One region of the Pseudalkalibacillus sp. R45 genome, then DNA from elsewhere that is predicted to be linked to it. Evidence: riboswitches for the same ligand, from Rfam matches in the RefSeq annotation. Region 1 holds a riboswitch; each other region holds the start of a gene.
What was found. A riboswitch is a leader RNA that binds a small molecule or an ion and turns the genes downstream of it on or off. The one in region 1 is predicted to bind cobalamin.
Positions count from the first base shown of each region.

Region 2: it holds a riboswitch for cobalamin, as region 1 does, so the genes downstream of both, ACTWQL_RS19130 (acyl-CoA thioesterase) here and metE (5-methyltetrahydropteroyltriglutamate--homocysteine S-methyltransferase) in region 1, are expected to answer to the same signal.
Region 3: it holds a riboswitch for cobalamin, as region 1 does, so the genes downstream of both, ACTWQL_RS17270 (ribonucleoside-diphosphate reductase subunit alpha) here and metE (5-methyltetrahydropteroyltriglutamate--homocysteine S-methyltransferase) in region 1, are expected to answer to the same signal.

Region 1 is NZ_JBQQCL010000010.1:24,147-35,034, reverse strand. It holds gene ACTWQL_RS16500 (DUF4309 domain-containing protein) at 41-565, shown strand; gene ACTWQL_RS16495 (MFS transporter) at 675-2,144, opposite strand; gene phaZ (intracellular short-chain-length polyhydroxyalkanoate depolymerase) at 2,361-3,221, opposite strand; gene ACTWQL_RS16485 (DUF1295 domain-containing protein) at 3,242-3,700, opposite strand; gene ACTWQL_RS16480 (response regulator) at 3,958-4,560, opposite strand; gene ACTWQL_RS16475 (histidine kinase) at 4,557-5,708, opposite strand; gene ACTWQL_RS16470 (hypothetical protein) at 5,820-6,200, opposite strand; gene ACTWQL_RS16465 (serine hydrolase domain-containing protein) at 6,319-7,755, opposite strand; gene ACTWQL_RS16460 (TetR/AcrR family transcriptional regulator) at 7,820-8,368, opposite strand; SAM riboswitch class I at 8,542-8,656, shown strand; cobalamin riboswitch at 8,713-8,907, shown strand; gene metE (5-methyltetrahydropteroyltriglutamate--homocysteine S-methyltransferase) at 9,134-10,888, shown strand, end outside.
Region 2 is NZ_JBQQCL010000014.1:52,453-63,340, forward strand. It holds gene leuS (leucine--tRNA ligase) at 813-3,230, shown strand; cobalamin riboswitch at 3,305-3,499, shown strand; gene ACTWQL_RS19130 (acyl-CoA thioesterase) at 3,644-4,117, shown strand; gene ACTWQL_RS19135 (rhodanese-like domain-containing protein) at 4,352-4,660, shown strand; gene ACTWQL_RS19140 (rhodanese-like domain-containing protein) at 4,755-5,024, shown strand; gene ACTWQL_RS19145 (sporulation protein Cse60) at 5,109-5,300, shown strand; gene ACTWQL_RS19150 (NUDIX hydrolase) at 5,352-5,843, shown strand; gene ACTWQL_RS19155 (GNAT family N-acetyltransferase) at 6,044-6,526, opposite strand; gene ACTWQL_RS19160 (NAD(P)/FAD-dependent oxidoreductase) at 6,546-7,802, opposite strand; gene ACTWQL_RS19165 (hypothetical protein) at 7,992-8,372, shown strand; gene ACTWQL_RS19170 (putative polysaccharide biosynthesis protein) at 8,454-10,094, shown strand; gene ACTWQL_RS19175 (DUF6884 domain-containing protein) at 10,141-10,575, opposite strand; gene ACTWQL_RS19180 (pseudouridine synthase) at 10,667-10,888, shown strand, end outside.
Region 3 is NZ_JBQQCL010000011.1:39,151-50,038, forward strand. It holds gene ACTWQL_RS17235 (transglycosylase domain-containing protein) at 1-115, shown strand, start outside; gene ACTWQL_RS17240 (hypothetical protein) at 572-718, shown strand; gene ACTWQL_RS17245 (YwhD family protein) at 715-1,257, opposite strand; gene ACTWQL_RS17250 (NCS2 family permease) at 1,447-2,757, shown strand; gene ACTWQL_RS17255 (glycerophosphodiester phosphodiesterase) at 2,992-3,837, shown strand; gene ACTWQL_RS17260 (DnaJ family domain-containing protein) at 4,135-4,530, opposite strand; gene ACTWQL_RS17265 (ribonucleotide-diphosphate reductase subunit beta) at 4,698-5,747, opposite strand; gene ACTWQL_RS17270 (ribonucleoside-diphosphate reductase subunit alpha) at 5,737-7,974, opposite strand; cobalamin riboswitch at 8,220-8,421, opposite strand; gene ACTWQL_RS17275 (hypothetical protein) at 8,499-8,720, opposite strand; gene ACTWQL_RS17280 (YwgA family protein) at 8,909-9,418, opposite strand; gene ACTWQL_RS17285 (HD domain-containing protein) at 9,432-10,724, opposite strand.

The DNA.
Region 1 (10,888 bases):
ATGAAAAAGGATAATACTATTTTGGAAAGGATGTTTAATGATGAAACTAGTTAGACGGAGCTTCACGGTTTTGACCATCACATTTCTTTTGTTGATGGGAACAGCACTAGGTACTGCTGCTTCAGGATCCCCACAAAGTTCACCTGACCTTTTGATCAGACAAATCATGGGGTTAGCCTATGAATCCCAACAAACGATCAATAGTGTTCCTTTTGGTGTTGGTGATTCTTTAAGAAAAGTCAAAAAAGCCTGGGGTGAACCGGATGAATTAAGCTCGGCTGCAGCAATTTATTGGGACCACCATATCCTATTCCTCTATGACAACTCGACAGGTAGAAAGACAATCACTGCGATTGAAGATTTCGATCCAACCTTGGAAACAATTCACTTATCAGAACTGAAAAATCTGATTGGTGAACCAGAAAGTGAAGAAGAAAAAGAAGGGATGTATTATGTCACATATACTGATCATGAAAATTATGAAATAGAGTTTGTTTTTGAAAGTGCGTGGGTTGATCCGAATCCTAAACTAAACCGGTACATCGTCACAGAATCAGAAGATTGATCATTATTACAAAGGGGAAATTGCCCCGGTCGGGGATTCTTCAAGATTGCCCATAAATAAAGATAGGGCCACCATTAACAATTCTGGTGGCCCATCGTAGATAATATGCCTATAGTGTTTTATTTTTATTTCCTGGTAATAGGAATAGTAATAATCCTGTTCCAATCGAAAGGAAAAGAACACAAACGAGAGAAATTATAAATGAGTGGCTTGCGGTGGTTTGAAAGGGTTGATCTACTTTCATTAACGTGAAGTAGAGTGTTCCGATAAGGCTTACCCCTGCGCCTTGAGCTACTACCGTTACTGTACTTAAAACCCCGGAAGCTGATCCTGTATCCTTATGGTTAATTCGTGAGAGTACTGTCCGGATTAGAGGAGTTGCAACCAATCCCTGACCAATACCGGATACAAATGTTGCAGGAATCAAATCTTGCCATGACAGATCGACCAATAATATGTAGAATGTTGCTATCATCATACTAACACCGAGAACCATCAGCCCGGTTCCGATACGAAGTACGTTCACCCCAAAACGATCCATTAATTTCGGTACAAGGATCGACCCGAAAAGAAAACCCATCCCTAAAGGCGTATAGGCAAATGCAGCTTCCAAAGGGTTGAATTGTAAAAATTTCTGAAGATGAAAAGCCATGATGAAAAAGGTTGCCGCGTTGCCAGAAAAGAATGCAAATACAATCAAAAGTCCGGCTGCAAACGCTCGTTCTTCTAATAATTGAAGATTAACCAGGGGCATTCCGCCTCGTACGATCAGTTTTTGTTCATGGTGTAGGAACAGAAAGAAAAATACGATCGAACCTGCACCACAAATTAACATCCATAGAGGCCATCCCAGCTCATGACCCATCACAACAGGAAAAATAAACACTGAAAGGCTGAGACCAAGTAAAAGTACACCGTTTAGATCCATTCGTCCCCTCGTTGTTGCTTTGTTGATCTGAATAATAGGCAATGCTGCGAGCAATGCAATGATTCCAATCGGGATATTGATCAAAAAAATCGACCTCCACCCGAGCTCGAAAAAATCAAGCTTCAGCAGTAATCCACCAGCAATTTGACCGATAATGGTCGCTACACCAATTACTGCACCATAGATGGACAAAGCAATATTCCTCTCCTGGTCATGAAATGTGTAATGGATATAGGAAATGACCTGAGGTACCATCAAAGCTGCCGTGATCCCTTGAAGAATGCGACTGATGATAAGAAACATAGTATTAGGTGCAATGCCACATAAGAATGATGCTAATGTAAAGCCAGCCATTCCTCCAACAAACAACATCTTCACCCCAAAAATGTCTCCCAGCCTTCCGCCAGTAATCAGTAAAACTCCGTAGGCAATGATGTAACCGACAATAATAAATTGAATTTCAGCTGCAGTTGTATTCAGATCGTTTTGAATGGAAGGCACAGCCACATTCACGATAAATGAATCAAGCATGGTCATAAAGGTGGCTGTACAAACTATTGCAAGCCCGAACCATCTTTTCGAGGAAGGACTTATGTAAGATTCCGATGCATGATAAGGTTTTGTTCCGTGATTCCCAGTCAAAAATTTCACCTACCTTTTTATTCCTCCCTTTACTTTAGTGTAAATAAGTAATAATGGAATCAATCTATTGAATGCCTTTTTCTACAACTTTAGAATGAATTAAGGTATATTAAAATGCCCCAAAGGAGAACAACTCCCTTTAGAGCATTTTATAGAATTACATTTGAGCTGAAGTGAAGGATTGGTTCAATATCTAGGGATGAAATAACAGCTTTGAAACGATAATTACGAATTTAAAAACTGCTCGATCGCCTTAAGTACGCCTTCCAATTCATCGATTAACATTGAATGACCAGCAGGCAAGATTGAAGAGGTGACGCTGACACCGTGATCTTTCATGTCGTTGATGATTTCGTGTGTCATTTGTTCTGACGTGATGAGATCTTCTTTTCCCCATAATACAAGTGTTGGAGCTTTGATTCGGCCTATGTCACCTGTACCATCGACCACACCATTTGAGACTCTGCTGATATTGAAACGATTGGCAGCATCGGCTACGTCCAGGATGTTCCGTTGTTCCATTGCATTCTCCAAGTATTTTTCATAACGCTTTTCCTCTGGTTGGTTACGTGAATAGAGCAATTGATCCATGGCTATCTTAAAGAATTGATGATCATTCCTTTTTTGTGCGTCCAACATCATGTTTAAGCCGGCATCTATTGCAATCTGTTCTTTTGTTTGGACTCTTTCACCTTCCGGATTATAGATTGGATACCCCCTTGTGGACATCGATGCTAACAATATCAACTTTTCTACGTGTTCTGGGTAATCAGCTGCAAATTGCATCGCTACTCCACCCCCATTCGACCAGCCCATCAAATGGAAGGACTTCAACCCCAGTTCATCTGTAAACAGCTTTAAATCTTTCGAAAAATCCCTTATTGATTGAATCGGTGTGTGGTACGTAGACTTGCCATATCCTCTCAAATCAACAGCATACACTGTATATCTTGGATCCAGATGTTCCATCAGAAGATCCCACTGATCTGAAGATGCCATATTTCCATGCAGCAATACTAAGTTACAAGTTCCACCTGGTCTTACTTTATACGCGAGCGTTTCCCCGTTATCCAATGTGATTTTCATGTGTTTTTCCCTCCTCATTTTCAATACACAAAAGGAATCAGTTTCTTCGTCTTCTTTTCATACGCTACAAATGCTTTTCCATAGCGTTCTCTTAAATATCGATCATGCTCAGGTATATTGAAATAGACGAACATGATGAATAAACCGAATGGTACCACCACTGACCATAAATTCCTAGTGAGCAAAGCAAACCCGACTACCCAAACGACATCTCCGAAATAATTGATGTGGATCGCATATTTGAATAATCCGCCTGTATAAAGCCTGCCTTTGTTCTGAGAATCCTTTTTCCACTGATTTCTCAATACTTCAGATAACGTATTGATCACAGATCCTGCCAAAAAAATAAAGATGGCGATCCCGTCAATCCAATCTAGTGGCTTGTCTATGATTCCGCCCAGTATGGAAAACCCAAGATAATAGATCATAAATGCAAAGACGACTCCCCATGTTTCTTCCCATGTAATTCCACGCTTCAACAAATAAACCACCATGAAACTCATTCTCACAAATATAATCAGACAAAAGATAAACAACATCACTTTTCGTCCAAAGTCGCCGTCGGATAAATGGAAAACGTTGCTCCCTTCCAAAAATAAAAACCAATACACAAACAAAAGGAAAATACATTCACTTGCTAGAATGGTTATTCGTTGCGGCAAAGACTTGTCTGCTGAACCGTACATGCCCACTCTTCCTTTCCTGATCTGCGTCAATAAAACTTCTATGTAAGCTGTCAGATCCACCCCTTCTTCTCGGCAGTTTTTATCGCTTCGATCCTGTTTTTAGTTTCTAGTTTATGAATGATTTCTGAAATATAATTGCGGACAGTTCCATGAGAAAGGAAGAGTTCCTTTGTGATTTCCTTCGTCGTCATGCCTGAAGCAGCGAGCTGAAGAATCTCTTGCTCACGTTCCGTCAACGGATTTTCTTCGGTGATGGTGGTCATCATCAACTCAGGACTGAAGACACGTTGTCCCGAAACGACTTTCCGGATGGAATCAGAAAGGTCCTCAATCGAGCCATCTTTCAGCAAATACCCATGGACCCCAGTTTTAACAGCACGTTCGAAATAACCTGGACGGGCGAATGTAGTTAGTATGATGATTTTGCATGGATGTGAAATTCCAGCCAACTTCCCAGCTACGTCAAGACCACTGCAGCCCGGCATTTCAATATCCATGAGACACACATCCGGCTGAAGGTTAACAATCCCTTCAAACGCCTCTTGACCATTCATCGTCTGGCTGATGACCTCCATATCTTCTTCCATATCAAGTAGAGAACTGAGTGCCCCAAGAAGCATCCTCTGGTCTTCCGCTACCAAAATCTTTATCATAAGCCAGCACCTGCTTTCTCTGATTTTCGCACCAGTGGAACCTTCATTTCTACTATTGTTCCATTTTGTTCTGTAATGGTTAGACTTCCGTCAATCAGCTCTAGCCTCTCTTTCATACCCTTTAATCCGTTCCCATCTGAATTTTCTTCCTTCATCCCGATTCCATCATCTTTCACAGTAACTGTCAGTTCAGTCGTTGAATGTTTTATTGTGATTAGGCAATGGGCTGCTCCGCTATGCTTGATTACATTGGTCGTAGCTTCCTTCAAGCACATACTGAGAATATTCTGAGTCAACGGTGGGATGTCTTCAACACCGTCATGATGGATCATGTCAAAATCGATTCCGGCTGCTTGAAGGATCCGTCGTATTTCAACCAACTCATCACTCAGTTTCAATGTCCTCATGTCGGACACCAGCTCCCGTACTTGCTTCAGTGCTGCCCGAGATGTATTTTCTATTTCCATGGCTTCTGACCTGGCTCTTTCTGGATCAATCGAAGCCATTCGACCGACCAACTGGCTTTTCAATGTAATAAGAGATAACGTATGACCAAGCGTATCATGCAAATCCCGCGCAATCCTCATCCGTTCTTCCCTTGCTGCATATTCATTGATCTTGGCATTGGCTTGTTGAAGTTGCTGCTCCAGGTCAATCCGTTTGCGTATCGATCTGAAACCAAATGGTGATAGCAGTAAAATGATAATGGATGGAAAAATATAACCCAGATTGTAGGTTTTTGATTCTTGGAAAGTATGATACAGGACAGGAACCACTTGGATGATGAATAACATAGCCAGGCCTGTGTAGAACGGTTTCTTCTTCGGATACCAACCGATAAAGATAGCTGGGTAAAACCCGAGAAACAAATAATCCGGCTCGTAGAAAAGACTGAATATGAAAATGATGGACAATTGGACAGACAACCAGGATGTAAAGGAACGGCTATTTTTATAGATCGAATAAAAAAGCTGGCGATAAGAAATAAGGAATAAAGCGATCATCGCATAACCCAAGATCGCTTTTATCCCAGCCTCCGACCGCATCATAAGGACTGGTATCAACATATACACGAGAAAAATATAAGGGAACATTCCGAACTGCTTTGGAAACAATCCGAATTCACCCCAATCGAATAGACGTTTCATTTTTTATCACGTCGCTTATTATTTTCTACTTCACTACTTATCGTAACATGCAAAAATGGAAATTAGCGGAGAAAATGGAGCTCATTATTTATAGGGATACTCTTTCTTCCTTCAACTAGGTTTCCGAGTACGTTTATTTACCCAGACTGGAATCCAAGCAATTGAAAGCGAAGCTACAAGCGCATGAATCGGATTTGCGACACCTGCGATTCCAGGTTCAGGCGGATAGGCCCAATCCATCCATGAAAGGAATAATGCAACTCCAATTGTGATCATTGCATAATACATTCTCGGGCTGGACGTCTTCTTTTTAAGAGACGAGTAGATCATCGCTCCAATCATATTCACGATGACCGAAGCAATCATGATGGATACAGGATTCAATTGTTCGAAGGTCACTCCTAAAAGATAGCACAATACCTCATACAATAAGATAGCGGCAATTCCCGAAACGATTCCTATTCCCAGGCCCGTCATCAAGATGGTCTTCATACATTCACCTTCTTTCTTAAGGAACTACCACTACACTATCACGTTGAGATCTCCGCACATCAGTAAGCAGTGTCATAACATTCAGATGACATTTGTCACTCAGTAGATTTTCTGTAACTTATGCTGATTGGGACAGAGTATTCCCCTTCTTCCTTTTCCATCCTAAGATCGCTAAAGACGAAATGCCATTGACCATTAGAACACCGATCATTACGTGGATTAATATGGCCATTTCTGAACCATAAGCAACGAATATATGCCAGGGTGCATCAAATATAGCAGCCAGAATTGGAATGAGCAGAATCGCGAAAACCATCGATGCTGTTGCTAAGCCAGCCCACACCTTTTTATGCAATACCTTTTTCTTGATTAAGTGAACGACCATCCAAATGGAAAGGCTTGTGATCAAAACTGTTGCTAATAGCGTGAGCCGTTGCATTTTGTAGCTCATTTCCGGTAACGGCATCACTTCTTGCTTTTCAATGATTGATCTGATTCCTTCTTTCATGTGGATCGTCTGCATGACTTCTGAAAAATTATTCTTATTTGTAAGTAATACAAAGGCATAATCTTTAGATTGGCTGATGAATAATTCTGCCCTTGTATCCGGCGTTTCTCCGCCATGGAAAATGAAAGGATCCTTGTCATTGGTGTTCATTCTCCAGCCTAAACCATAGTAGTAATCCTCTTTCCTATGGACCTCCGGGGAAAAATACATCGTTCCATAAGGTTCAGATAACAAACTCTCTCGATCTGCCAATCTTGTAATGAACGTTGTCATATCATTTATTGTAGAGGCCATATACCCATAAGGAGCGCCGCTGTCATCAAACCAAAGATCGCTTTTGACCGGCTTTCCGAACCACGATTGGTAACCAGGTTGGTAGCCTGATTTTTCCGCCTCTGAATATGTAGCAAAAGTTCGATCCATTCCCAAGCTTGCAAACACTTCCTTTTGCATATATTCTGCAAAAGAAATCCCTGACACTTCTTCAATAATCTTTCCAAGCAGCAAGTAGTTGGCAGCGCTATATTGATGGATATCCCCAGGCTCAGCATTGAGTTCGACTGGTTCCAGTACTGCCACAGCTTCTGCAATCGCTTCTTTCCCTCTCAAATTGTGATCGGCTACTTGAAGGCCTTCATATGTACCGATTCCGCTTGTGTGAGACAGCAGTTGCCTGATGGTTATTTCGTATCGACTATCCGATTGTCCATAATCAAAGGAAATATAAGTATCGATCGGCACATCCAGATTGATCTCTCCTTTTTCTGCCAGCTTCATGATACCGAGGCTTGTAAGCGGCTTACTCACGGACCCTATCGTAAAAAGTGTTTGATTTGTCACAGGCTCCCCATTTCCCTGTTCTCCAAAAGATTGTTTGAAGGTCACCTCTCCGTTCTGGACAACACCTAAAGATGCTCCAGGAATCTTGTATTCTTCCATCGCTTCTTCCATAAAATTCTCAAGCAACTCTTTTTGGGACTTTTCTTCTTCTGCTAGTGCCACATTTGGAGCAAACAAAATCAACAAAACTACTACTATTCGTAACAACCTATTCACCCACCATTTTTATTTGGTCAACCAACCAATATTGTGTAAAAATAGAAACCTATTTTTAAAAATAGATTTCGAGCATTTCTGCTAGACTTTGATAAGCACCCTCGAGATCGAAATCCTTATAGACCATTTTTTGTAGGGCAAGTCCATCGAAACATGCCAGCAGGATGGCAGCCAGCTGATCTTCTTTCCCATTCATTTCTGTATGCTGTTTCATGGGCATAGATAAGCTTTTTCTTCCATTTTCGAGGATTGAAGCCAGTTCTTCCTGAAGTTTTTCGTCTTTCAAACCAAGTGAAAATAATTCATATCGCCATCGATACCAGTCAGGATCATTTTCAACACGTGATTTGATTTCCTCTAACGTTTCTTGCAAGTTAAGCTCGTGCGTTTCCTTCCCAGCATATTGCTGCTGGTAGCTTTTTTGAATGCTATTCTGGACAGAGATCAGCAATTCTTCCTTACTTTTAAAATAGTAATGGACTAGACCAGGTGTAATTTCCGCTTCTCTTGCAATATCTTTAATGGATGCATTGTTGAAACCCTTACGAGCAAACACTTTATACGCAGCATCAATCAGTCGTTGTCTTTTGTCATCCTTTTTCATCATCTCACTCCAATAATTTGGTCAACCAACCAAATTATATTCCGATTTAGATTGATTGTCAATTTACCCCGAAGCCATTCGATTGTTGTCATTTTACAGTTGATTTTTATTGATCCGGTCGTTGACAGGTCAATTATTCAATGCTAGTATGCTCTTAATCAATCAAATCGTATCTCTTATTCAGAGTGGTGGAGGGACTGGCCCGATGAAACCCGGCAACCTATCAGCATATATATGTGTTGATTGTGGTGCCAATTCCAGCAAAGCATATGCTTTGAGAAATAAGAGAGGTGTGTATGTAAACCTCTCTTATAGAGGTTTTTTTCATATACACGGAAACTGAATATTGTAGATCACTCAGGTGTTGAATACGTTTACTGAGCTTATTCAACTTAAAAGGGAAGTCCGGTGAAAATCCGGCACGGTCCCGCCACTGTAATTGGGAGCAGCCTGCCAGATGTCACTATCTTATAAAGATGGGAAGGCGCAGGTATGTGAAGATCATAAGTCAGGAGACCTGCCTGTTGTTGATTGCACTAGAACCTACGAGGAATAGGGAGGTGTTGAGCGTTTTAACGGTATCAGTCTGTCATCACAGGCTGAGTTTGATCATGCTGTCAAAACAGGAGCTGTTCCATGTGAACAGTGTCAGACCTCCAAACCAACATTTAAATCAAAAATTTGTTGGTAGTTACGGAGAGGTTCAGACACTTACATGGGAGAGCTCTTTTTTATTGTCCAAACTATGAAATGGGAGGAATGAACATGTCGAAAGCAGCAAGTTCATCAATCGGTTATCCAAGAATAGGCGAAAAACGAGAATGGAAGGAAGTACTGGAAAAGTTTTGGAAGGGTAATATATCTGAAAATGAACTATCAACTAAATTAGAGAACCTTCGAATCCATAATCTCAAAAAGCAAAAAGAGATCGGGATCGACCTGATTCCTGTCGGTGACTTAAGTCTATATGATCATGTCCTTGATACAGCTGTGATGTTCGGCTTTGTCCCCGACCGTTTTCATCATCAACAAGGGAATGTCCTTTTAGCAACCTATTTTGATATCGCCCGTGGGAATAAGGAAGCCGTTGCATCAGAAATGACCAAATGGTTCAACACCAATTACCATTATATCGTGCCTGAAATCGGACCTGACGCAAAGCCAGAGCTTACAGAAAACCGCTTACTCCCCTATTTTCTGGAGGCTAAAGATCTTGGGATTAACGGAAAGCCGGTCATCCTCGGCCCTATTACATTCTTAAAATTAGCAAAAGGGTTTGACGAAAAAAATTTCAACCAATTACTCGATAAACTTGTTCCCCTTTACATACAAGTGCTGCAAGAACTTGAGAGCGCTGGTGCTGAGTGGGTACAAATCGACGAGCCGATCCTTGCAACTACGTTAACAGCTGAAGAAATCAACACTTTCAAACACGTCTATGAAACCATTGACAACAAACTAACGAGCATAAAAATCCTGCTTCAGACCTATTATGAGGCTGTATCTCATTATGAAGAGGTCGTCTCCCTTCCCGTTTCTGGAATTGGTCTTGATTTCGTCCATGATGGAGGAGCGAATTTAGCAGCACTGAAAAAACACGGCTTTCCACGCGATAAAACCCTTGCAGCAGGCGTGATCAATGGTCGCAATATTTGGCGGAACGATCTGGATAAAACAATAGGAGTGCTCGAAACCGTCCTTTCAGAAGTCGGTAAAGAGCGTTTAATTATCCAACCTTCTTGCAGCCTTTTGCACGTTCCAGTCACGGTCACAACTGAACAGGAATTGGATCCTGCCCTGAAAAACGCCCTATCATTCGCTGATGAGAAACTTGAAGAGGTAGTTGTTTTGACAGAGGGATTGAATTATGGAAGAGATGCGATTAAAGAAAAAATAAAAGAGCAATTACGCTGTCGAGAAGAACTGCTGAAATCACCTGCCATTAATAGTCAAGACGTCCAACAAGAAATGGAGCGTTGGAAAGGTGTAGAACCCAAAAGAGGAACACACTTTTCTATACGTCAAAAAATCCATGAAGGCTTTTTCAAGCTTCCGTTATTGCCGACAACCACGATTGGCAGTCTCCCGCAAACAACAGAAATCCGACAAGCGCGACAGAAATGGCGTAGAGGTGAATGGTCCGATCAAGAGTATAACGCTTTTATTGAAGATAATATAAATGAATGGATCCATCGTCAGGAGGAGCTTGGTCTTGACGTATTGGTACACGGAGAATTTGAACGCAACGATATGGTTGAGTTCTTTGGGGAAAAATTGAATGGCTTTGCCTTTACTAGATTCGCCTGGGTTCAATCTTATGGCTCCCGTTGCGTGAAACCGCCGATCATTTACGGAGATGTAGCGTTGACAGAACCGATGACCGTAAAAGAAATCAGCTACGCTCAATCGTTGACAGATAAACCGGTAAAAGGAATGCTGACTGGACCTATAACCATCTTGAATTGGTCCTTTGTCCGGGAAGATATAAGCAGGTTTGATGTCACGAAACAAATCGCACTG
Region 2 (10,888 bases), on a different contig from region 1:
TTCTGCGTTAGCTTGTATCTACGATTCTCACTTAGCTACCACTAAGCTCCGAGTCTCGACCCTGCGCTGCCTTTAACTTCTCGCTTCTCACTCACCAGGTGTATTTGGGAGATAAGCTTCTGATCTCTGCGTTGTCTTGTTCCTTCGGTCCTCATTTAGCCCAAACTAAACTCCGGTCCTCGGAACTGCGACGTCTTGACCTCATCGCTTCTCTTTCCTAAAGGTTCTGGTGATCGATAAGCGTCGAATTTCTGCGTTAGCTTGTGTCTACGATTCAGTGAGAGTACACTATGCACCGGTGTCTACAAGATTTTTCTAAGGAGATGGATTACTCGGTGCAACTCGTAGTACTTCATGAAGTATCGCTGTAGCTCCGAGTCTCGACCCTGCGCTGCTTTGAACTTCTCGCTTCTCACTCACCAGGTGTATTTGGGAGATAAGCTTCTGATCTCTGCGTTGTCTTGTTCCTTCGGTCCTCATTTAGCTCAAACTAAACTCCGGTCCTCGGAACTGCGACGCCTTGACCTCATCGCTTCTCTTTTCTAAAGTGGAGATTAGGCGAGGCGGATGATCCGAAAGTTGCACGATTAATCTTGTAGATTGAATTGCTCAAGATAACACAGAAATTGCTCAAGATGACGTAAGAATTGCTCAAGATAACCCCGATTTTGCTCAAGATACCGCAATATTTGCTCAAGACAGCACAGAAATTGCGCAACAATGTGGAATTCGGGTGCTCAGCGCCCTTGATATACTTAGTACTACAGAGAAATCATACTTAAATCTTAAAAAATGGAATGGGAGTGGCAGTTATGGCTTTTGACCATATGAGAATTGAACGTAAATGGCAATCCTACTGGGAAGAAAACAAAACGTTCAAGACTGAATTTGAACCTGGGAAGAAGAAGTTTTACGCGTTGGATATGTTTCCGTATCCGTCTGGTGCTGGCTTGCACGTCGGCCATCCGGAAGGGTACACAGCGACTGACATTGTTGCACGAATGAAGCGGATGCAAGGTTATAATGTCCTACATCCGATCGGGTGGGATGCATTCGGTCTCCCAGCAGAGCAATATGCTTTGGATACAGGAAATGATCCTGCGGAGTTTACGGAACAGAACATTAACACGTTCCGCAGACAGATCAAGGAGCTTGGATTCTCATATGATTGGGATCGTGAAGTGAACACGACAGATCCGAACTACTATAAGTGGACGCAATGGATCTTCTTACAGCTTTATAAAAAAGGTCTTGCTTACGTGGATGAGGTACCAGTCAACTGGTGTCCAGCATTGGGGACGGTTCTTGCGAACGAGGAAGTCATCGATGGTAAGAGTGAGCGTGGCGGACATCCGGTAATCCGTAAGCCGATGAAACAATGGATGTTGAAAATCACGGCATATGCTGATCGTTTATTGGAAGACCTTGAAGAGCTTGATTGGCCAGAAAGCTTGAAGGAAATGCAACGTAACTGGATCGGACGTTCAGAAGGTGCAGAAATTACGTTCGATTTCGATGGCCATGATAAATCGGTTACGGTCTTTACAACTCGCCCTGATACATTGTTCGGTGCGACGTATATGGTGTTAGCGCCTGAACATTCCTATGTTGACGAAATTACAACGGCAGATCAAAAAGCCGCAGTTGATACTTATAAAAAGGAAATCGAAACGAAGAGTGATTTGGAGCGTACTGAACTAGCCAAAGAGAAGACAGGTGTGTTCACAGGAGCATACGCGACCAACCCTGCAAACGGTGAAAAAATTCCTGTCTGGATTGCCGATTATGTACTAGCTAGCTACGGAACTGGCGCAATCATGGCTGTTCCTGCACATGACGATCGTGACTATGAGTTCGCTACAAAATTTGAACTTCCGATCGTTGAAGTCGTCAAAGGCGGAGATGTATCGAAGGAAGCGTATACAGAAGATGGGGAGCTTGTAAACTCCGATTTTCTCAATGGTTTGAAAAAGGAAGAAGCGATTGCGAAAATGATCCAATGGCTTGAAGAAAACGGTAAAGGTGAAAAGAAAGTGACCTACCGTCTTCGCGATTGGTTGTTCAGCCGTCAGCGATATTGGGGGGAGCCGATCCCGATTATCCACTGGGAAGATGGCACGAGCAGTGCTGTTCCAGAAGAAGAGTTGCCATTGACGCTTCCGAAAACAGACAACATCAAGCCTTCAGGAACTGGCGAGTCACCGCTTGCGAATATCGAAGACTGGGTGAATGTCGTCGATCCTGAAACCGGTAAAAAAGGACGCCGTGAAACGAATACGATGCCGCAATGGGCGGGAAGCTGCTGGTATTACCTTCGTTATATCGATCCAGATAATAACGAACAGCTTGCTTCAGAAGAAAAGTTGAAGCATTGGCTTCCGGTCGACCTTTATATCGGTGGAGCAGAGCATGCGGTACTTCACTTGTTGTATGCTCGTTTCTGGCATAAAGTCTTGTACGATTGCGGAGTGGTTCCAACAAAAGAGCCGTTCCAGCGTCTTTATAACCAGGGCATGATCCTTGGTGAAAACAACGAGAAGATGAGTAAGTCGAAGGGGAATGTTGTCAATCCGGACGAAGTCGTGAACACACATGGTGGAGACACGTTACGTCTTTACGAAATGTTCATGGGACCACTTGATGCGAGCATTGCTTGGTCTGAAAATGGATTGGATGGCTCCCGACGCTTCTTGGATCGTGTATGGCGTCTATTTGTAGAAGAGGACGGTACGGTGTCTGGTAAAATTCAAGATGTAGAGCCGAACGAGCAGTTTGAGAGGGTTTATCATCAGACGGTGAAAAAAGTTTCTGACGACTTTGCGGAGTTACGCTTCAACGTTGGGATTTCCCAAATGATGGTCTTCATCAACGAAGCGTATAAGCAGGATGTTTTGCCGAAACCATTGATGGAAGGATTCATCCAGTTGTTGTCTCCAGTTGCTCCTCATATCGCAGAGGAAATTTGGGAGAAGCTCGGTCATACTGAAACGATCACGTATTCGAACTGGCCATCGTTCGACGAATCGAAGCTTACAGAGAATGAAGTGGAAATTGTCGTCCAAATCAACGGTAAAGTCAGAGCGAAATTGATGGTTCCAACAGACGCTGATAAAGGTCAATTAGAAGAGATTGCATTGGCGGACGATAAGGTAAAAGAAAACATCGACGGTAAAACGGTTCGCAAAGTCATTGCAGTACCTGGCAAGTTAGTCAACATCGTCGCAAATTAATATTTGTAGAGATTGATCTCGATTACGAGGTCAATCTTTTTTTGAAATGCTATAATGGGTAAGTGTAAGTATAATTTCATACCTTGCTTTATGGTGGACTGATGTTCAGGATCAGTTCTTAATAGGGAAGCCGGTGAGAGGCCGGCGCGGTCCCGCCACTGTAAGGTCGAGGTTCCAACAACATGCCACTGTTCCTCCAGGGAATGGGAAGGGTAGCTTTGGAACTGATGAAGCCGAGCCAGGAGACCTGCCATAAGGAAGAACACAGAAATTCCTACGGGAGATAGGAGGGTGTTACGTGCAAGAACGACGATGGAAGTACCATGCTGTAGCTGGTTTTGATCCTCTTCGACTTTAAGCGGCATCTTCTTTGGTGGAAGGTGCTTTTATTATTGTAAAATGGAGGGGTCAGAATGGAAGAAGCATATCCAGTTGAACGTTCGAGAATTATTCAGACAAAATTGGTTTTACCCCCGGATACGAATCATCTACAGACGATATTCGGAGGAAAGGTTTTATCTTACATTGATGAGATAGCAGCACTATCTGCGATGAAGCATTCAAACAGTGTCGTTGTAACAGCATCAATTGATTCGGTCGACTTTTTGTCATCTGCTAAAGTTGGGGATGCTCTCGGGCTTGAAGCTTTTGTGACGTCTACCGGCAGGACATCTATGGAAGTTTACGTGAAAGTGTTCTCATCCAATCTATTAACTGACGAAAAGACGCTGACGACAGAATCTTTTCTGACAATGGTCGCAGTGGACTCAGCTGGGAAACCGATGCCAGTTCCGAAGGTCATTCCTGAAACACCAGAGGAAAGGCGACTTTATCAGACCGCACCCGCGCGAAAAGAAAATCGCAAAAGAAGAGCGATGATCCGTTGAATATTTTAGGCCAGCTGCTATTGTAGCTGGCTTTTACTTTTGAAATTTTCGGTTTATCGACGAACTTCAAATTCCCGTCGATAAAGTTCCGTATTTTGTAATTAAACCTCGATCTTTACTTCCATCTTAAAATCTGAAATCAATTCCTTTACTTTTGTTAGTGAAGTTCGTAAAATAAGTGGCGGAATGATCAAAATAAAGCATGATGATATAGATATTGAAAGGGTGTTGAGCATGGAAAATGAACTAAATACGATTACGCCTGCAGAAGTTGAAAAGCTTTTGAAGGAAGGGAAGAAAATCTCCATCATAGATGTTCGTGAAGATGAAGAAGTGGTAGCAGGGAAGATTCCTGAAGCGAAGCATATCCGCTTGATGGAAATTCCCGACCGTTTAAAGGAAATTGAAAAAGATCAAGAACACATCATGGTTTGCCGTTCGGGTAGACGCAGTGAAAATGCAGGACTGTTCTTGCAAGAGCAAGGCTTTAAAGTAAAGAACATGGTAGGCGGCATGCTTGAGTGGGAAGGCGAAACAAAATAATTTATCAAGAGAAAGGGGAAACGGAGAGATGATTTGGGGAGTAACCCTGTTCGTGTTAGCTATATACATCTTCTTCTCCTATCTACTTCCTTTTATGAAACTGAAAACATTTCAACAAGAGGCTGTAGACCAGAATGACTTTTGCATGATCGATGTGCGTGATTATCAATCTTCTTATCGGAATCCCTTTCCGATCATGACAAAAAACATTCCGCTGTCCTACCTGTCCCGGACGACCAAAGAGGAAGAAATCTGCGATCGGGATATCGTCGTTATTGCAGAATCCAAGTATGTTGCAGCCATGGCGGCGCGGATTTTAAAGCGGAAAACAGATCGATTCATTTATTATGTAACGGTTTCCTGACAAAAGTAGAAGTCTTTCGTCAAAGGATTTCAGGCACCCTCGGGTGAATTTTACGTTGAACGTATAATTCAGGGGGGTGTTTTTTTGTTGCAGGTCAAACTCTTTGAAGCAGAACATGAGCAGGATCTAGAAGACGAGATCAATGAATTTCTCACCCAGCTGCATGAATCAAAGTTCATTGATATTAAGTACGAAGTCTCGATGGCTGTTGATGAAGACACGGAAGACTTCGAATCTCTTTACAGTTTTTCAGCAATGATCCTTTATCGGGCATGATGGATGGAATAATGATAGACTAATAGGAAAACGGTTTGGGTGTGTGAAGACATGATTCGCTTTTGTATATGTTTTCTGATAAAAGGATCTCAAGTTTTGATGCTCAATCGCAACAAAGCACCGAACAAAGGCTTGTGGAATGGGGTCGGTGGAAAGCTCGAGCTAGATGAAACCCCTGAACAAAGCGTCATCCGTGAGGTGTCAGAGGAAACAGGTTATCGTATCTCTTCGCCATATTATGGGGGAATCGTCCGTTGGGAAGTTGACGATAAGGAAATCGGGGGAATGCATGTTTTTATCGTAAACATATCAGACGAGGTCACCTATCCGACTCCTGAAAAAATGGATGAAGGGATCCTGGACTGGAAGGAATTGTCCTGGGTGCTTGATGAAGATAACCAGGGAGTCGTCAGCAACATCAGGCACTTTCTCCCCGATATGTTGCAAGGCAAAGAAGCTTCTGACTATCTGTGCATCTACCGGGATGGCAGACTGTCGCATGTAAAAGAAATGAGGCTGGGACAAATGAATTTTGTTCAATAGAAAACCGGGACAATTTGTCCAGATTTTCTTTAGTGATCAATAAATGAAGGCACCGCTTCGTCAACAACCTTCGCTTTCCGCGGGCACGGCCTCAGCCTCCTCAGAAAGCACAAACCGCTTTCTTCCGGGTTCTTCGACTCGTGCTGTTCCCCCAGGAGTCTACGGATGTTGCCTACGCTTTTCGTCTTTCATGTTATGGTTCATCTTTTCTGTTGGCAGTTATAGTTTTGTCCCCGACTCCTATATACCTCTTCAGCTTTTCTTCGGATACCCATCAAGCCATTATCATCGTTGTCCAAAACTTCGAAACCGAATTGTTTGTAAAGTCCATGAGCATCTTTCGTAACTAGCATCAATCTTCTTAACTTTTGTAAATCAGGATGAGTCATGATTTCAGACATCATCCATTTGGATAGACCCTGTCCTCGATGGCGTTCATCAACAAACACATCGGCCAAATAACCGAACGTCGCATAGTCCGTGATAACTCTAGCGAACCCGACCTGTTTCCCATTTTGGAACAGACCAAAACAAAGCGAGTTCTGGACGGATTTTTCAACCGTTTCAACATCAATCCCTTTTGCCCAATAAGATTCTTCGCTTAGATAGTGATGGATGTAGTGAAGGTCCATTTCTTTTTGATCCATTGAAAGAAGGTATTCACCTTTGTAACTGTACCCCATATCCCAATCTCCCTCTAAGTTAATCTTTTGCTGCATTCGTGCCTGCAAGATGTCCGGTCACGAACGCGCACGTAATGTTGTAGCCTCCTGTATAGCCGTGGATGTCCAGGATTTCACCGCAAAAATACAAGTTCGGAACGAATTTTGACCGCATCGTCTTCGGTTCCACTTCCTTTGTCGAAACCCCTCCGCCCGTTACGAAAGCTTTTTCAATCGGTAATGTACCATTCACTTTGAACGTGAAGCCCTTTACCAATTTGGCGAACTCGCGTAAAGCAGTATGTGAGAGTTGACTGTAGACTGTATCAAGGCTGATTCCCGCTTTTTCAAGCAAAAAGTGGAGGTACCTCTCTGGAATCCATCCCTTCAAAACGTTCTTGATCGCCTTTTTCGGTTCTCCCTTCAACATAGCCATCAATTCCTGGAAAATTTCTTCTGCATTTTTGTTCGGCATGAGATCGATATTCATTGAGACATACCCATCTTTACTCTTTTTCAATGCTTTGACGACGAATTGACTACAGCGGAGTACTGCGGGACCGGATATTCCGAGATGAGTGAAGATCATGTCCATCCGATGAGTGATGATCGGTTTACCATTCGGTTTCAGGACACTTAAGGCGACATCACGAAGGGACAATCCCTGAAGGGTCTTTTCTTTAATGAATCTTTCATCCGAAGTAAGCGGAACTTCAGTCGGGTAAAGATCAGTAATCATGTGGCCAGCATCTTTTGCCCATGCATAACCATCCCCGGTGGAACCTGTATGCGGTACAGATTTACCTCCAACTGCGATGATCACTGCTCTGGAAAATATCTTTTCGCCATTCTTCAAATTGATTCCTTTTGCTTTTTTTCCTTCATAGATCACTTTATTGACGTCGGTTTTTGTACGGATGTCGACACCCAGCTCTTTAATCTTCTTAAGCATGGCATCAACGACAGACTGCGCCTTGTCATTCACAGGGAACATGCGCCCGTGGTCTTCTTCCTTCAAACGGATACCAAGCCCTTCAAAAAAGGAGATGATGTCTTCATTGTTGAAGATGTTGAAGGCACTGTAGAGGAATTTGCCGTTTCCAGGCACGTGTTTGATGATTTCTTCAATCGGAAGCCGGTTTGTGACATTACACCGGCCACCGCCAGAAATGGCAAGCTTTCTGCCAAGTTTATCTCCTTTATCGATCAATAAGACGGAGGCACCGTTTGAAGCACCTGCAACAGCTGCCATCAAGCCTGAAGGACCGCCGCCTATGATAATGACATCGTATTTCATAAGTACACCTACTTTTATTTATACTTAAAGAAAGTATAAAACACTTTCTTCAGTATAAGTGCAACTATGGCTCAGCCTTCACCAAGGATTGGCTTTGCCATGTTTTCTTTATCTCCTCTGTAAGATACCATGTTTATAGTACGTGTTCCAAATGTTATAAAAATTAGAGCAAGGAGGCTTGTTCGATCTATGGACAATCAATACACCCCATCTGTGACAGAAGCTTATATGCCAGAAGATGGCGGATGGACCACCTTTAGAGAAACTCCTGTATTATTACTATCGTTTCCAAAATTTGATCAACTCGTTCAAATCGACAATAGAGGGTATTCTTATGTATGGTTATATGACGAGGGGATGGAGGGCCATGTGTTTTGTTTCAAACTTAACAGCGGAGAAGAGCGTGCACTGCTTTTCAAAAATGATCATGCCGGTAAGCTGCTTCTAGAGCAAGAGGCTCAAGCTCTTTTTCATATCGCTTTGACCTCGACGATGCTCGAGGAAATGGACGATGATACACCATTATTATGGCTGCCGAACATAGAGTTCACTCCAAGACCGACACCTTAAAGAAAAGCTTTAGCGAAAGCTATCATACTATGGTAAAATACATAGGATTATACGAAATGGCATTGGGAGTTGGAACGTTATATGTCAAAGTTGATACGTGGCACGTTGATTTTAACAGCGGCTACTTTCTTTTCTAAATTTCTAGGGTTGATTTTTGTCATCCCGTTCGAATGGTTAGTGGAAACGGATAAGGTTTCCGGTGGGGCACTTTACAGTTATGCGTACACCCCCTACACGGTTTTCTTAAGTATTTCCACTCTGGGACTGCCGTTAGCGGTCTCGAAGTTCGTGTCGAAATATAATGCGTTAGGGGATTATGTGACCGGCAGACGGCTTTTGAAATCAGGACTTCTGGTGATGTCGATCAGTGGTTTCTTCGCGTTTCTACTGTTGTTTTCCCTGGCTGAATGGATTGCGAGCATACTGGTCAGCAGAGGTGGAACTAGAGGGAACTCTTTAGAAGACGTAACCATGGTGATTCGCTTAGTTTCTACAGCGCTTATCATTGTACCGATCATGAGCTTGATCAGAGGCTACTTCCAGGGATTCCAGTCAATGGGGCCTACAGGACTTTCACAGGTAATCGAGCAAGTCGTACGGATCGGTTTCATCCTTGTCAGTGCATTTTTAGTCATGGTCGTATTCAAGGGCGAAGTAAGTACGGCTGTAGGATTCGCAACATTTGCCGCATTTATCGGTGCGTTCGCATCACTGGTTGTTTTACTGTGGTACTGGAAAAAGCGGAAGCCGCATCTTAATAAATTGTTGAAAGATAGTGTGGATCATAAGATTTCCTTGCCGAAAATGTATAAGGAATTAATTAAGTATGCGATACCGTTTGTAGCAGTTGGGTTGGCGATCCCGATCTATCAATTAATCGATATGATGACAATCACTAAAGCTCTGCAACACGGACTCGGCTATGGTTATGGAAAAGCAGAGTCCTATTATGCCGTATTACAGATGTATTCTCAAAAATTGATCATGATTCCTGTCTCATTGGCGACTGGACTTGCGTTGACGGTCATTCCTTTGATCACTACGCTGTACACGAAAAAAGACTTTACAGTCCTGCAAAGTCAAATCACGAAGATATTTGAAATCGTACTTTTCTTGACTGTGCCGGCTGGTATTGGACTGGCATTGCTTGGATTGCCAGCATATTCGTTGTTATTTTCGAACAACATTGAAATCGGAGGCATGGTTCTTTCATGGTATGCACCAACGGCGATCGTCTTTGCGCTGTTCACAGTAACAGCAGCCATCCTCCAGGGGATCAACAAACAAAAATTTGCCGTATATAGTTTGTTGATGGGGATTTTCGTGAAATTGAGCCTGAACTATATCCTGATTGCGAACATAGGTATCGCTGGTGCAATCATTGGAACCAATCTAGGCTATCTATTATCAATTGTAATCAATGTCGTAATCATCAAAAAGTATGCTAAATATCAATTCAGACCTGTATTCAAACGCTCTATTTTGATTGGAATGTTCATAGGAATGATGGTGATTGCGGTTATTCTTGCTAAATGGGGAATTGAATCAATCGTAGGAACTGATTATAGAAGTACGTTTACTTCCTTATCCGTCCTGTTGATAAGTGTACTGGCAGGAGCAGGAGTCTATCTCTATATGAGTTATTTCTCGGGGCTCCTACAACACATTTTCGGAGATCGGATCGAACGAATTTTCAAACGTAAAAAAGCACGATCAAATTAAGGCCTTTTTTCCGAAAGGCCTTTTCTTTTGCATTAAAAATGAATTTTTATTCTGAGTTGCTTAATTGTTTATCAAACCAGGCAAGTTGTTGACCGATGCCAAGCCCTTTCATTGGTATCTCATATTCAAATCCCTTTTGCTCGAGTTGCGGCTCCAAATGATCTCGATATACTTTACCGCCATGGAGATAGACGATGACCTCTTCAGGGGATTCATACTTCAAAAATGTATCGATTACATTTCTTGCCCACACTTTCTTTTCCATGATAGAAAATGTCTTGATAGACAGATCATAGGGCTCCAATGTCTGATTGGGTAAAAGTAGTCCGTCTTTTGCATTATAAAAATAGAAACGGTCATAATGTTCTTTTGCATACTGCATTGATTTTTGGAACAATGGGCTTGTATAAAATTCAAGCACGGGTGCAGGATGGTCCAATTTTTTTCTGCCTGTAGCAAGTAAGCCGATTGATCGTTTCAATGGTACCCCTCCTTTTGGACTATTTTTATTTTATTATACACTTAAATGGAAAAAATAAGCTACAATTTTACATTTGTTGGGAGGTTATTGCGTGAGGATCGACAAGTTATTAGCAAATATGAACTACGGAAGTCGAAAAGAAGTTAAGAAACTGCTGAAAAACGGTCTGGTAAAAGTGAACGGTGAAATCTTGAAGGATGGAAAATCTCACGTTGAACCTGAAACGGATACGATCACAGTCGGTGAGGAGATTGTTCATTATGTAAAACACATCTATGTAATGATGAATAAACCGAATGGGGTCATATCTGCT
Region 3 (10,888 bases), on a different contig from region 1:
TACGAAGTATTGTACAGGCGATGCTAGCGATCAGGAAAAAACAATGCCCGTTTCTCCAAAATCGACAGAGGAAAAAGGCTTTTTCAAGAAGATTTGGAACTGGATAAGAGGTTAAAAAGCGGATTGTTGCACTCATTGGAAAAAGGGACTGACTCATGATGAGCCAATCCCTTTTTCTGTCCTAGTAAATATGTGTGTAAAACTAGTTTTTATTTTACTCGATTTCAAGTCCAACGCACAGGTTTTTCACATTTTGTTCAAAAACTGTTCAAAGAAATTTCCGTTACAACGTTTTGGCAGAAAGCTGTTTTCGCAAACTTTGTTGCTCTTGCACTTAAAGAAAGTATAAAATACTTTCTTCAGTATAAGGGCAACTAAGGCTCGACCTACAAAAGGCTTGGTCTCGCCAAGTTTTCTTTAAAAGTCGATGATTTCCGCTCCAGGATACTCGCTTTCCGCGGGGCGTGTGGTGAGTCGCCTTACTACCTCAGGAGTCTCCTTTTCAAGGAAGCATTTGTGCTCCTGCGTCTACAAGAAAGTCCTGTCGAAGTGAGCTTCCTCGTCGCATGCCTTGCGAGGAGATTATTCAGGTAGTAGGCACGCTGATCCCGCAGGAGTTGCTCTCCAATCAACTTGCACAAGGTGGTTTTTAAAACTGACTCAAAAGCAACAATCTTTTAGAAAAGAGCCTTGCAGAAAGGCTGTACCCGGGAGTTAAAGGGCGTTCTTTACTTCCTCACTCGCCCGTTCCCAGAATTCCTCGTTATACTCGATTAAAAACTTCTTCAACAATGCTTTCGATTTTTCGTCCATATGGTCGGTGACGACTTTTTTCTTAAGTGCTTTATCCATATTGTTCACGTGTTCAGGCATGCTTTTATAGCCTCGTCTTGCTTTTGCATCGACCTGGAGTTCACAGGCTCCTAATCCAGCGTAAAATGGTCCTTCACTTGAAGAATCAACCATCACCCATACGAGCCAGTACAGTTTCGGATTCGGCGCATCTTCACGTTTCGCCGTAAATTTGATTCGTTTCTCGACCGAGCTTCTAGCATGCAATGCTCCCATATCGACGAACACTTCTTCATCTGCAGGGTCGACAAAGATCGGCGTCAGGTTGTTGAGATTGATCGTTCCGACACCGTAACCGCCGTGACCATCCGTAGAATCTCCGCTTAATATTGTAAATCCTTGTTTTTTCTTCGGCTTTTTATTACCATCGTTATTATTATTATTGTTATCAAAGAGATCTTTCACGTCCAAAACCTCCTATTATCCTCTATAAGTATATGTTTTAATACGAACATCCTCTTAAATGTATGGTTTTATCTTATCATACTATTCAATTCTTATGAATGATTACGGATTACCTCTTGCATTCTCAATTAAAAACGAATATTATTATGGATGGTTATTATAATTGTTCGTATTTCGGGGGTATTTCTTATGTTTACCAACTTTTTTAAGCTACAAGAAAACCAAACTAACGTTAAAACCGAATTAATTGCTGGTTTGACGACATTTTTGACAATGGTTTATATCGTCGTCGTCAATCCGGGTATTTTAAGTGAGGCCGGTGCACCTTTCGATGCTGTTTTCATGGCGACAATCATTGCGACTGTCGTGGGAACACTCTGGATGGGGCTGTTCGCCAACTATCCGATCGCGATCGCGCCTGGAATGGGGTTGAACGCCTACTTTGCGTATTCTGTCGTCGGTGGTATGGGTGTCTCTTATGAAGTAGCGTTCGGGGCTGTATTCATTGCCGGTATTTTGTTCGTGATCCTATCGCTGACACCTTTCCGTGAAAAACTGATTGAGGCGATCCCTTCGAACCTGAAGTACGGAATCACTGCAGGAATCGGATTATTCATCGCTTTCATTGGGTTAAGGCTTACCGGTCTTGTCGTTTCCCATCCACAGAACCTTGTCGGATTAGGGGATCTCCACTCGCCGCAGGTCATTTTAACTTTAGTTGGGTTAGCTGTAACACTGATCCTGATGGCGTTGAATGTGAACGGTGCCCTGTTCTTGGGGATGGTTGTCACTGGAACGATTGCGTATTTCACTGGACAGCTTGAATTTAAGGATGGCGTCGTTGGTTTACCATCGATGCCGGATGCTTTCATTTTCGGAAGCCCGATTACTGCTATAGGGGATATGTTCACCTTTGGTCTTTATGCAGTCGTATTTTCATTCCTGCTCGTTACCATCTTCGATACGACTGGTACGATGATCGGGGTAGCTGAACAAGCTGGCTTGATGAAAGGAAACAAGATGCCGCGTGCACGTCAAGCGCTGCTGGCGGATTCTGTCGCTACTTCTGTTGGAGCGATTTTCGGAACAAGTCCAACAAGTGCATATATCGAATCGTCTTCAGGTGTTGCTGCGGGCGGTCGTACCGGAATGACCAACATGGTCGTCGCTTTCCTATTCATCGTTGCGATGTTTTTCGCTCCACTCGTAGGGGCGATTTCAGGACTCGCTGCAATCACTGCTCCAACTTTGATCATCGTTGGTAGCTTCATGCTGTCAAGTCTTTCGAAAATCGATTGGAACACCTTTGACGAATCATTCCCGGCATTCCTGATCATATTGACGATGCCACTTACATCAAGCATTGCAACAGGAATCGCACTCGGATTCATCTCTTATCCGCTTTTGAAAATTGTACGAGGCAAATGGCGTGAAGTCCATCCTCTCGTCATGTTGTTCGCCGTCTTATTCTTCATCCAATTGGCTTATGTGCCACATTAATAGAGTTGATCTAAGGAATCGCTTATGGGCGATTCCTTTCCTTTTGCCTATTTTATGAAACTTGTCTTTTTGCGTTATTGCCACGAATTGCCTACAGTCAACATCCCCTTAACAAACTCTCGGCCTTTGTACCCCTTTTCATCCATAAAAATTATATTCAGGTTCATACCATGTTAAAAGAGCCCCGTTAGTGTAGGTACTGTATTCAAAACTTAACTGAATGGGGATGAGCGTATGTTTACTTTTACAGGAAAAAGGCTCGTAATGGCATTGTTCACTTTATCTATCGTTGCAGTTTTTCTAGCATTACCGATCGAACGCGCAGCTGCTGTAAGTCATGGGCATGTTGAAAATGTGGCACATCGCGGAGCTGCAGGCTATGCGCCGGAAAATACGATGGCTGCTTTCCGGAAAGCGTTTGAGATGAAAGCAGATTACGTTGAATTGGATGTACAAATGAGCAAGGATGGGGAACTCGTCGTCATTCATGATACTACTGTAGACCGGACTACAAACGGCACAGGAAAAGTAAGTGACCTTACATACGAAGAGCTTCGCGCTCTTGATGCAGGAAGCTGGTTTGCACCTGAATTTGAAGGTGAGCCGATTCCAACTTTTGAAGATGTGTTGGATGGAATGCGTGGTAAAACAAAACTCTTGATTGAACTGAAGGCCCCTTCTAACTACCCTGGAATTGAAGAAAAAGTGGCTGAAGTATTGAAGGAACGGAATATGGATAAGCCAGAAAACAATTCCGTCATTGTACAGTCTTTTGATTTCGATTCGATGAAGACCTTCCACAACCTTTTACCTGAAGTTCCGATCGGTGTGCTTACTTCCAACTATCTCGATCTTACAGATGATTCCTTGAATGAATTCAAGTCGTATGCCGATTACGTGAATCCGCACAAAAATCAAATCGATCGTGCTTTAGTCGATCGTATCCATTCTCTCTACATGGGAGTCATGCCCTGGACAGTTCGGGCAAAAGAAGACGTCCAGCCGCTTCTTGATGCAGGTGTCGACGGCATCATCAGTGATTATCCTGATTATGTACCGAGGAATTACAAAAAGCAGTAGATATACCATTTCATTGCTGACCTGGAGTTAAAAGACGAAAGACCTGATGGAAGGAAATGTTTCCATTCAGGTCTTTTTGATTGAAAATAGATAATTTCTATTTTGAATTCACGAAATCCGCTGTACTTTTAGGAAAAAATGAGCATTTCGAGATCTCAAAGTGAGGATGCTTCCGGTCACCTATGTGAAAACCATTTGTTATCTACAAAAATCGAGGGTAAATGCAAAAAATATGAAATTATCTACAAAAATGGGGGTGTCATCTACAAAAATGAAAAATTATCTACATAACGCATTTTATTCCGCTGGCAAGTAATCCTCCATCTTCAATTTTCGTTTCTGTGCAGGTGGAGGACAAGTCAGGTTGTAATTGAAAATCTTCTTGTTGATTTCCTCGACAGACTTCCGGATGTTATATTCACTTGAGTAGGACGCCAATTCTTCTTTCATCCGCTCAATTTCCTTTTCCATCTGGATCCATGGCGGTAGGATATTATTGTCCTTCATCACCTTATTCAACAGACGGTCAGGATTATACGAATGGTCCCCATCCAACTTCAGGGGTTTACCTTTCCCTTTCAAGTTCTCAAAAGCACCTTCCTGTTCAGCGCGTTTGATGATATCACCAATCAGATCGGAATACTGGATCTCATCAACTTCCGACTTTTTCTTCCCTTCATTTTCCTTACTCACGTCGACCCCTCCCTGCTAATAATTATGCTTATTATTAGTAATACGGGATTGATCACGAAACTCCTTATCCTATTTTTGGCAATCTAGTGAATTTTTCGCTTCTCTCGCTGGAATGTCGCGAATTTCACTATAAAGATTCCTATAAGCAATCATAATAAAGCCTTCTATTAAAGATCGTCAAAACCGTTATCATCCGAAACCTTCGTATATTGGCGGGATTTTTGTTCGAAAAAGTCACTTTTCCCTTCATTCACCGATTCATAGGCTTTGATCCATGGCATCGGATTTTTGCGATGTTCAGGATAAGGTCGCTCAGCTCCAAGCTGATTCACCCGCTTGTTTGCGATGAATTTGATATAGGAATCAAGTTCGGATGACGTGATGCCAGGGAACCGATCTCCTAAAATGTAATTCCCCCACTGAATTTCAAGCTCTGTCGCTTTTTCGAATGTTTTCCTGACAAAATGCTGTGCTTCTATCGGATCTAAAGAAAATTCCTCTATGACAGCGTGATAGATTTTCGTGAACAAATGGACGTGGAGCTGTTCATCCCGGTTGATGTAATTGATCATCGTCGAAGTGGACACCATTTTTTGGTTCCTTGCAAGGTTATAGAAGAAACTGAAGCCTGAGTAAAAGTTCAACCCTTCTAGTACGACGTCATAGACGATTGACTCTAAGAACGTTTCCGGTGTCGGGTTTTTCACGAATGATTCATAGCCTTCGATAATAAATTCATTCCGCTCCCGTAAGACTGAATCATGCTTCCAATACTCGAAAATCTCATCCTGCTTCCTTTTATCGACAAGACTTGAAAGAACGTAAGAATATGACTGATTGTGGACGACCTCCTGAAAGGCAAGGACCGTCATCAATGCCGTCAAACTCGAATCTGTCAAATAACCGGCCACCCTGTTCGCATAATCTGTCTGGATGCTGTCGAGAAATGCGAGCAAACCGATGATTTTGTTGAAGGCTTCTTTTTCGTCTGCTGAAAGCTCTTCGTATTGCTTGCGATCACCTGACATATTGATCTCGAACGGTGTCCAAAAGTTTGAAAGCATCTGTTTATACAACGGGTAAGCCCATGTATAGCGAACATCGTCCCAGTTCAAGACATTCGAGCTTTGACCATTCAAGATTCCCGTGGAGGCGTTCGGGGCTTCTGGCACATAAAGTTCTCTCAGATTCAAGGTTTCAGTCGCATCAGCTTTCACAAGAATCACACCCTTCTACATCTTCGTGGGAAGTGGACCGGACATAGTATGTCGTCTTCAATCCAGATTTCCAGGCTGATAAATGCAGGTCTAGAAGTTCTTTCGCTTTTACTGTATTCCGTACATAAAGATTGAACGATATCGATTGATCCACATGACGCTGCCTCACCGCATTTTGGCGGATGCTCCATTTTTGGTCGATATCATACGCACTCTTGTAGAACCAGGTCGTTTCAGGTGACAAGTCTGGAGCCGTCACAGGGATTTTCGAGTTTTTCTTTTCTTCTGCATATTGCTTTTTAAAAATCGGATCGATACTCGCAGTGGAGCCTGCAATGATACTTGTCGAGGCATTCGGTGCAACTGCAAGAAGCCAACCGTTCCGGACGCCATCTTGTTGGATGTTTTCAGCTAGATTGCACCACTCCGCACTTTCATACCCTCTCTTTTTAAAATAATCGCCTGTACTCCAGTCGCTGCCTTCAAATGTCGGATAAGCCCCTTTTTCTTTTGCAAGGGCATGGCTTGCCTGGATCGTTAGGAAATTGATTTTTTCATAGAGCTGATCCGCGAATGCCACCGCCTCTTCCGACTCCCAGCGGATCCCTTCCTGTGCGAGAAGATGATGCCAGCCGAACGTCCCTAATCCGATCGCTCGGTATTTGTCATTAGTCAAGATCGCTTGCTTCACTTCGATTTTATTTTTGTTGAGCTCGATGACGTTATCAAGCATCCTCACCTGGATCGGAATGACCCGCTCCAGCACCTCTTCCTTCACGACTTTCGCAAGAGAGAGACTTGATAGGTTACAGACAACGAAATCACCAGGTGTTTTTGTGATGATGATTTTTCCATCTGTAGTCGTTTCCTCTTCAACAGTTGTTGCTGATTGGTTTTGCGTAATTTCCGTACAAAGGTTGGTGCAATAGATGATGCCTTCATGATGATTGTTATTAAGGCGGTTCACCGTATCCTTGTAAAACATGAACGGCCCGCCAGTTTCAAGCTGACTGATCATGATCCGTTTCATGATATCGATCGCCGGAACTGTTTCCCGTGAAAGCAACGGATGATTGACGCATTGTTCGTACTTTTCCCGGAAGCTCCCTTCACCTTCTTTTTCATCGTAAAAATCATCAAGCTCGAATCCCATCTGTTTCTTAACCTCGTGTGGATCAAACAGATGCCATTCTTCACGGTTTTCTACTTTTTCCATGAAGAGATCTGGGATGACAACGCCCGTGAACAAATCATGCGTCCTCTGCCGTTCATCACCATTGTTCAACTTGGCATCGAGGAATGCGAAAATGTCTTTTCCGAACACAGGATAGTAGACTGCCACAGCACCATTCCGCTGACCGAGCTGATCGACGTTCACGGCTGTCGTGTTCAGTTGTTTCATCCAGGCGATCACCCCGGATGAAGTGTTTTTATAACCTTTTATGTCAGACCCTTTGCTACGGATCTTACCAAGGTAGACTCCGATACCTCCACCTGCTTTACTGAGCATCGCGATATCTGTATTTGAGTCATAAATTCCACGTAAACTGTCATCGACTGTATCAATGAAACACGAGCTGAGCTGCCCATGAGCTTTCCCGGCATTTGCAAGCGTTGGTGTAGCGACTGTCATGTAGAGATTGGACAGCACCCAGTACGCTTCTTTTACAAGTTGAAGCCGATTTTCCTTCGGTTCAGGCATCATCAATGTCATCGCGATGACCATCCAGCGTTCCTGAGGCAGTTCGTACAAATGACGATCATGATCCCTTGCTAGATAACGGTCGGCTAACATTCGAATCCCTGCATATGTGAACAACTCATCCCGCTCAGGTACAAGGGCGGCATCAAGCTCATCCACTTCCTCTTTTGTATAATTTTTGAGAAGTTCCTTATCAAACAGCCCTTTCTTGATGAGAGATTGCAGCAGCCCATGGAAGTTTCCGTAACCCGGTGCTTGTTCACGGTTATGTGCCGCTTCCTCATAAAGAGAGTGGAGATGGATTTTGGAGCAGACATACGTCCAATCCGGTTCTTCTTGTGTGATTCGTGCCATCCCTTCGAGCAGCAACAGGTTGACCAGGGCTTTTTTATCTGTCTCATCCCATTGCAGTGCAGTTTTCTCGGTGAAATCCGCTATATCCAGTTGTGGAAATCGATCTGCTAGCTTTTCAGTAAGATCGATGATACGTTTCGGCAAGCGCTTTTTATTCAGTAAAGTCGACATATCCATTCCTCCATTTCTATGAATCCATTAAAGAAAACTTGGCAAAGCCAAGCCTTGGCGCTGCTGATCCTTAGTAGCGCTTATACTAAAGAAAGTATTTTTATACTTTCTTTAAGTGTAAAAAAACCACCCGGATATCGAGTGGTTGAAACGGAGACGATATGACATTGAGAGGGACCTTAAAAAAAAGATCCACGCCCGAACTGAATAGCCGTCCACGCTTCAACCCTCAATCCCCGAAGAATTGAAACACTCAAGCTCAGGCAGGTCTACTGACTCTTGCTTCATCCTACTAGGAACCTTCCCATATAAGCACCTATTGCTAGACTCTCTTATACAGTGGCATATTCCGTTCGTCGACAATTACAGTTGCGGGGACAGTTCTGGATTCTCACCAGATTCCCTATCAAGTCTCCTAACGAGACACCTGTCGCTTGAATAATATCAATATATTGTGTTGTTAATCTTACATTCTCACTAAATGTAGTGTTTGTCAATATGATTTTTAATATTTCTGCTCCTATTTAACAAACCATATTAAAAGGCACTCGGCGATAGAAAACGTCGCCGATATGCCTATTTAATTTTTGCTCTTTTCTAAAAGATTGTTGCGTTTGAGTCAATTTTAAAAACTCACCTTGTCCAAGTTGATTGAAGAGCAAGGTGCGAGACTCCTCGAAAATGAAAATCGCATTTTCTTCGTGTGATGTAACGCTCCAGAAGCTTTCCTTGTCCTGCGGGCTCACCGCACGCCCCGCGGAAAGCGAGCATCCTGGAGCGGAAATCAACGACTTTTAAAGAAAACTTGGCGAGACCAAGCCTTTTATAGGTCGAGCCTTAGTTGCCCTTATACTGAAGAAAGTATTTTATACTTTCTTTAAGTGCAAGAGCAACAACGTTTGCGAAAACAGCCTTGTTTTTTCAAATGTTCGCCTTACGATACAACCGTTTGGCTTTTCAAATCCTCGATATATCGGAATGCCTCTTCGATTTCTTCTTCCGTATATTTCTGTTTTTGTTTGACGACTTGTACTTTTTCAACTACCTCTTCTTTCGGAAGGTGATTGAAATAAAGGATGGTTGAAATAAGCTCAAGGATGCGTGAAGGCTGTTCATTCATCGATGTAACACACTCCTTCAACGGCTCCAGATCCAGGTCATAATGCTTTAAGAACTGTTCACCCTCACCTGTCAGTGTATAGCGATACTGATAATAGCCTGATACCTTTTCTCTCGTCTCTTCGATAAACCCAAGATTACAAAGTTCTTCGACGCGCAAGGTCAATTCCTCTGAATATGGCCCATAAAAATGAAACTGATATTTTTCTCCAAAAGGAAAGTTCAACTTTTTAGCGATATATACCATTTTCTGAAGCTTCTTCCGTCCTACGACCTCTCTGGCATAATCGAACAATGCAACCAACCGCGCATGATGCTCAAGCACGAAGAATCCCCTCCTAAAATTCTAATATTTCACTGATTTTTCTCTTTAGATCCTCATCGTCTATTTTTTCTACTAGATCTGATGGATAATACAACTTGTGATCGGTCCGTTTTTTACCTGAAATCGCTTCGACCACGGTAGACTCTCTAGACAGTTCCCGGTATTCCCCGCTCTTCATCAAAAGGTGGATCGGCAGGCGTTCTTCTTCCTCACCTGGACGATAAAAGTCATAAGGAAGATCGGATGACGAATCAACGATCAAATAATAATCCGGGTCGATTCCAGCTTTGACGAAATACGTATAAAGCCTATGCCAATGTTCCATATGGACGTTTGGGTTGAATTCCATATACTTGAACAGACGTCGATTCAAAAAGCGCTCACAAAGATCGCTGAGAATCACATCCTCTTCATCCTGCCAGGCCTGGAAATAGAACTGGATGATCCCTTCGTCGAGCTTGAAATAGTCATCGAGATCGACGTTGTCGTTGAATAACGAAACAAAATGGATCGGCTCTAATTTAAACGTATAGCCTTCCTTGTAAAGTGCTTTTGCACGATGGAGGATTTTCGACAGGATGACCTCCGCACTTCGCGTCACTGGATGGAAATAGACTTGCCAATACATTTGATAACGGCTCATTATGTAGTCCTCTACAGCATGCATGCCACTATGTTTGATGACGACCTGGTCTTCTTTCGGTCGCATGACCCTCAAAATCCGTTCGATATCGAATTGACCATAACTGACTCCCGTGAAATAAGCATCACGAAGCAAGTAGTCCATCCGGTCTGCATCGATCTGACTTGAGATCATGCTGACGACAAGCTTGTTTTCATAGGTTTTTGCGATGACCTCGGAAACCTTACGCGGAAAGTCATCCTCGACCCTCTTTAAGACGCTGTTTACTTCTGTATCCCCTAGAATGATCGATTGTGTAAAATCCTCGTGGTCAAGATTGAATACTTTTTCAAAGGAATGTGAATAGGGGCCATGTCCGACATCGTGTAAAAGTGCTGCTGCTAAACAGAGGATGCGCTCATCATCGTCCCAATGAGGTCGCCCTTGAAAAATTTCAATGATCCGACGAACGATTTCATACACCCCGAGCGAATGGCTGAACCGGCTGTGTTCAGCGCCATGGAACGTCAAAAACGTGGTGCCGAGTTGACGGATCCTTCTCAAACGCTGGAACTCCTTCGTTCCGATCAAATCCCAAATGATACGATCACGTACGTGGATGTATCTGTGTACAGGATCTTTAAATACTTTTTCTTCGTCTAATTGTTGCAGCATATAGCTCATCGCCTGGCTTGATACCCCTTTCTCCTTACACATGAAGAAACTGCGTCTCTATATTGATGGGAGAACTGACTCAAAAAGGTCAGCCTCTCTCATGTTGTTTTTTCGACAATATTACAATTATATATTCTCTAAAATGAAATGAAAACCTCTTCGAAAAAAGTGAA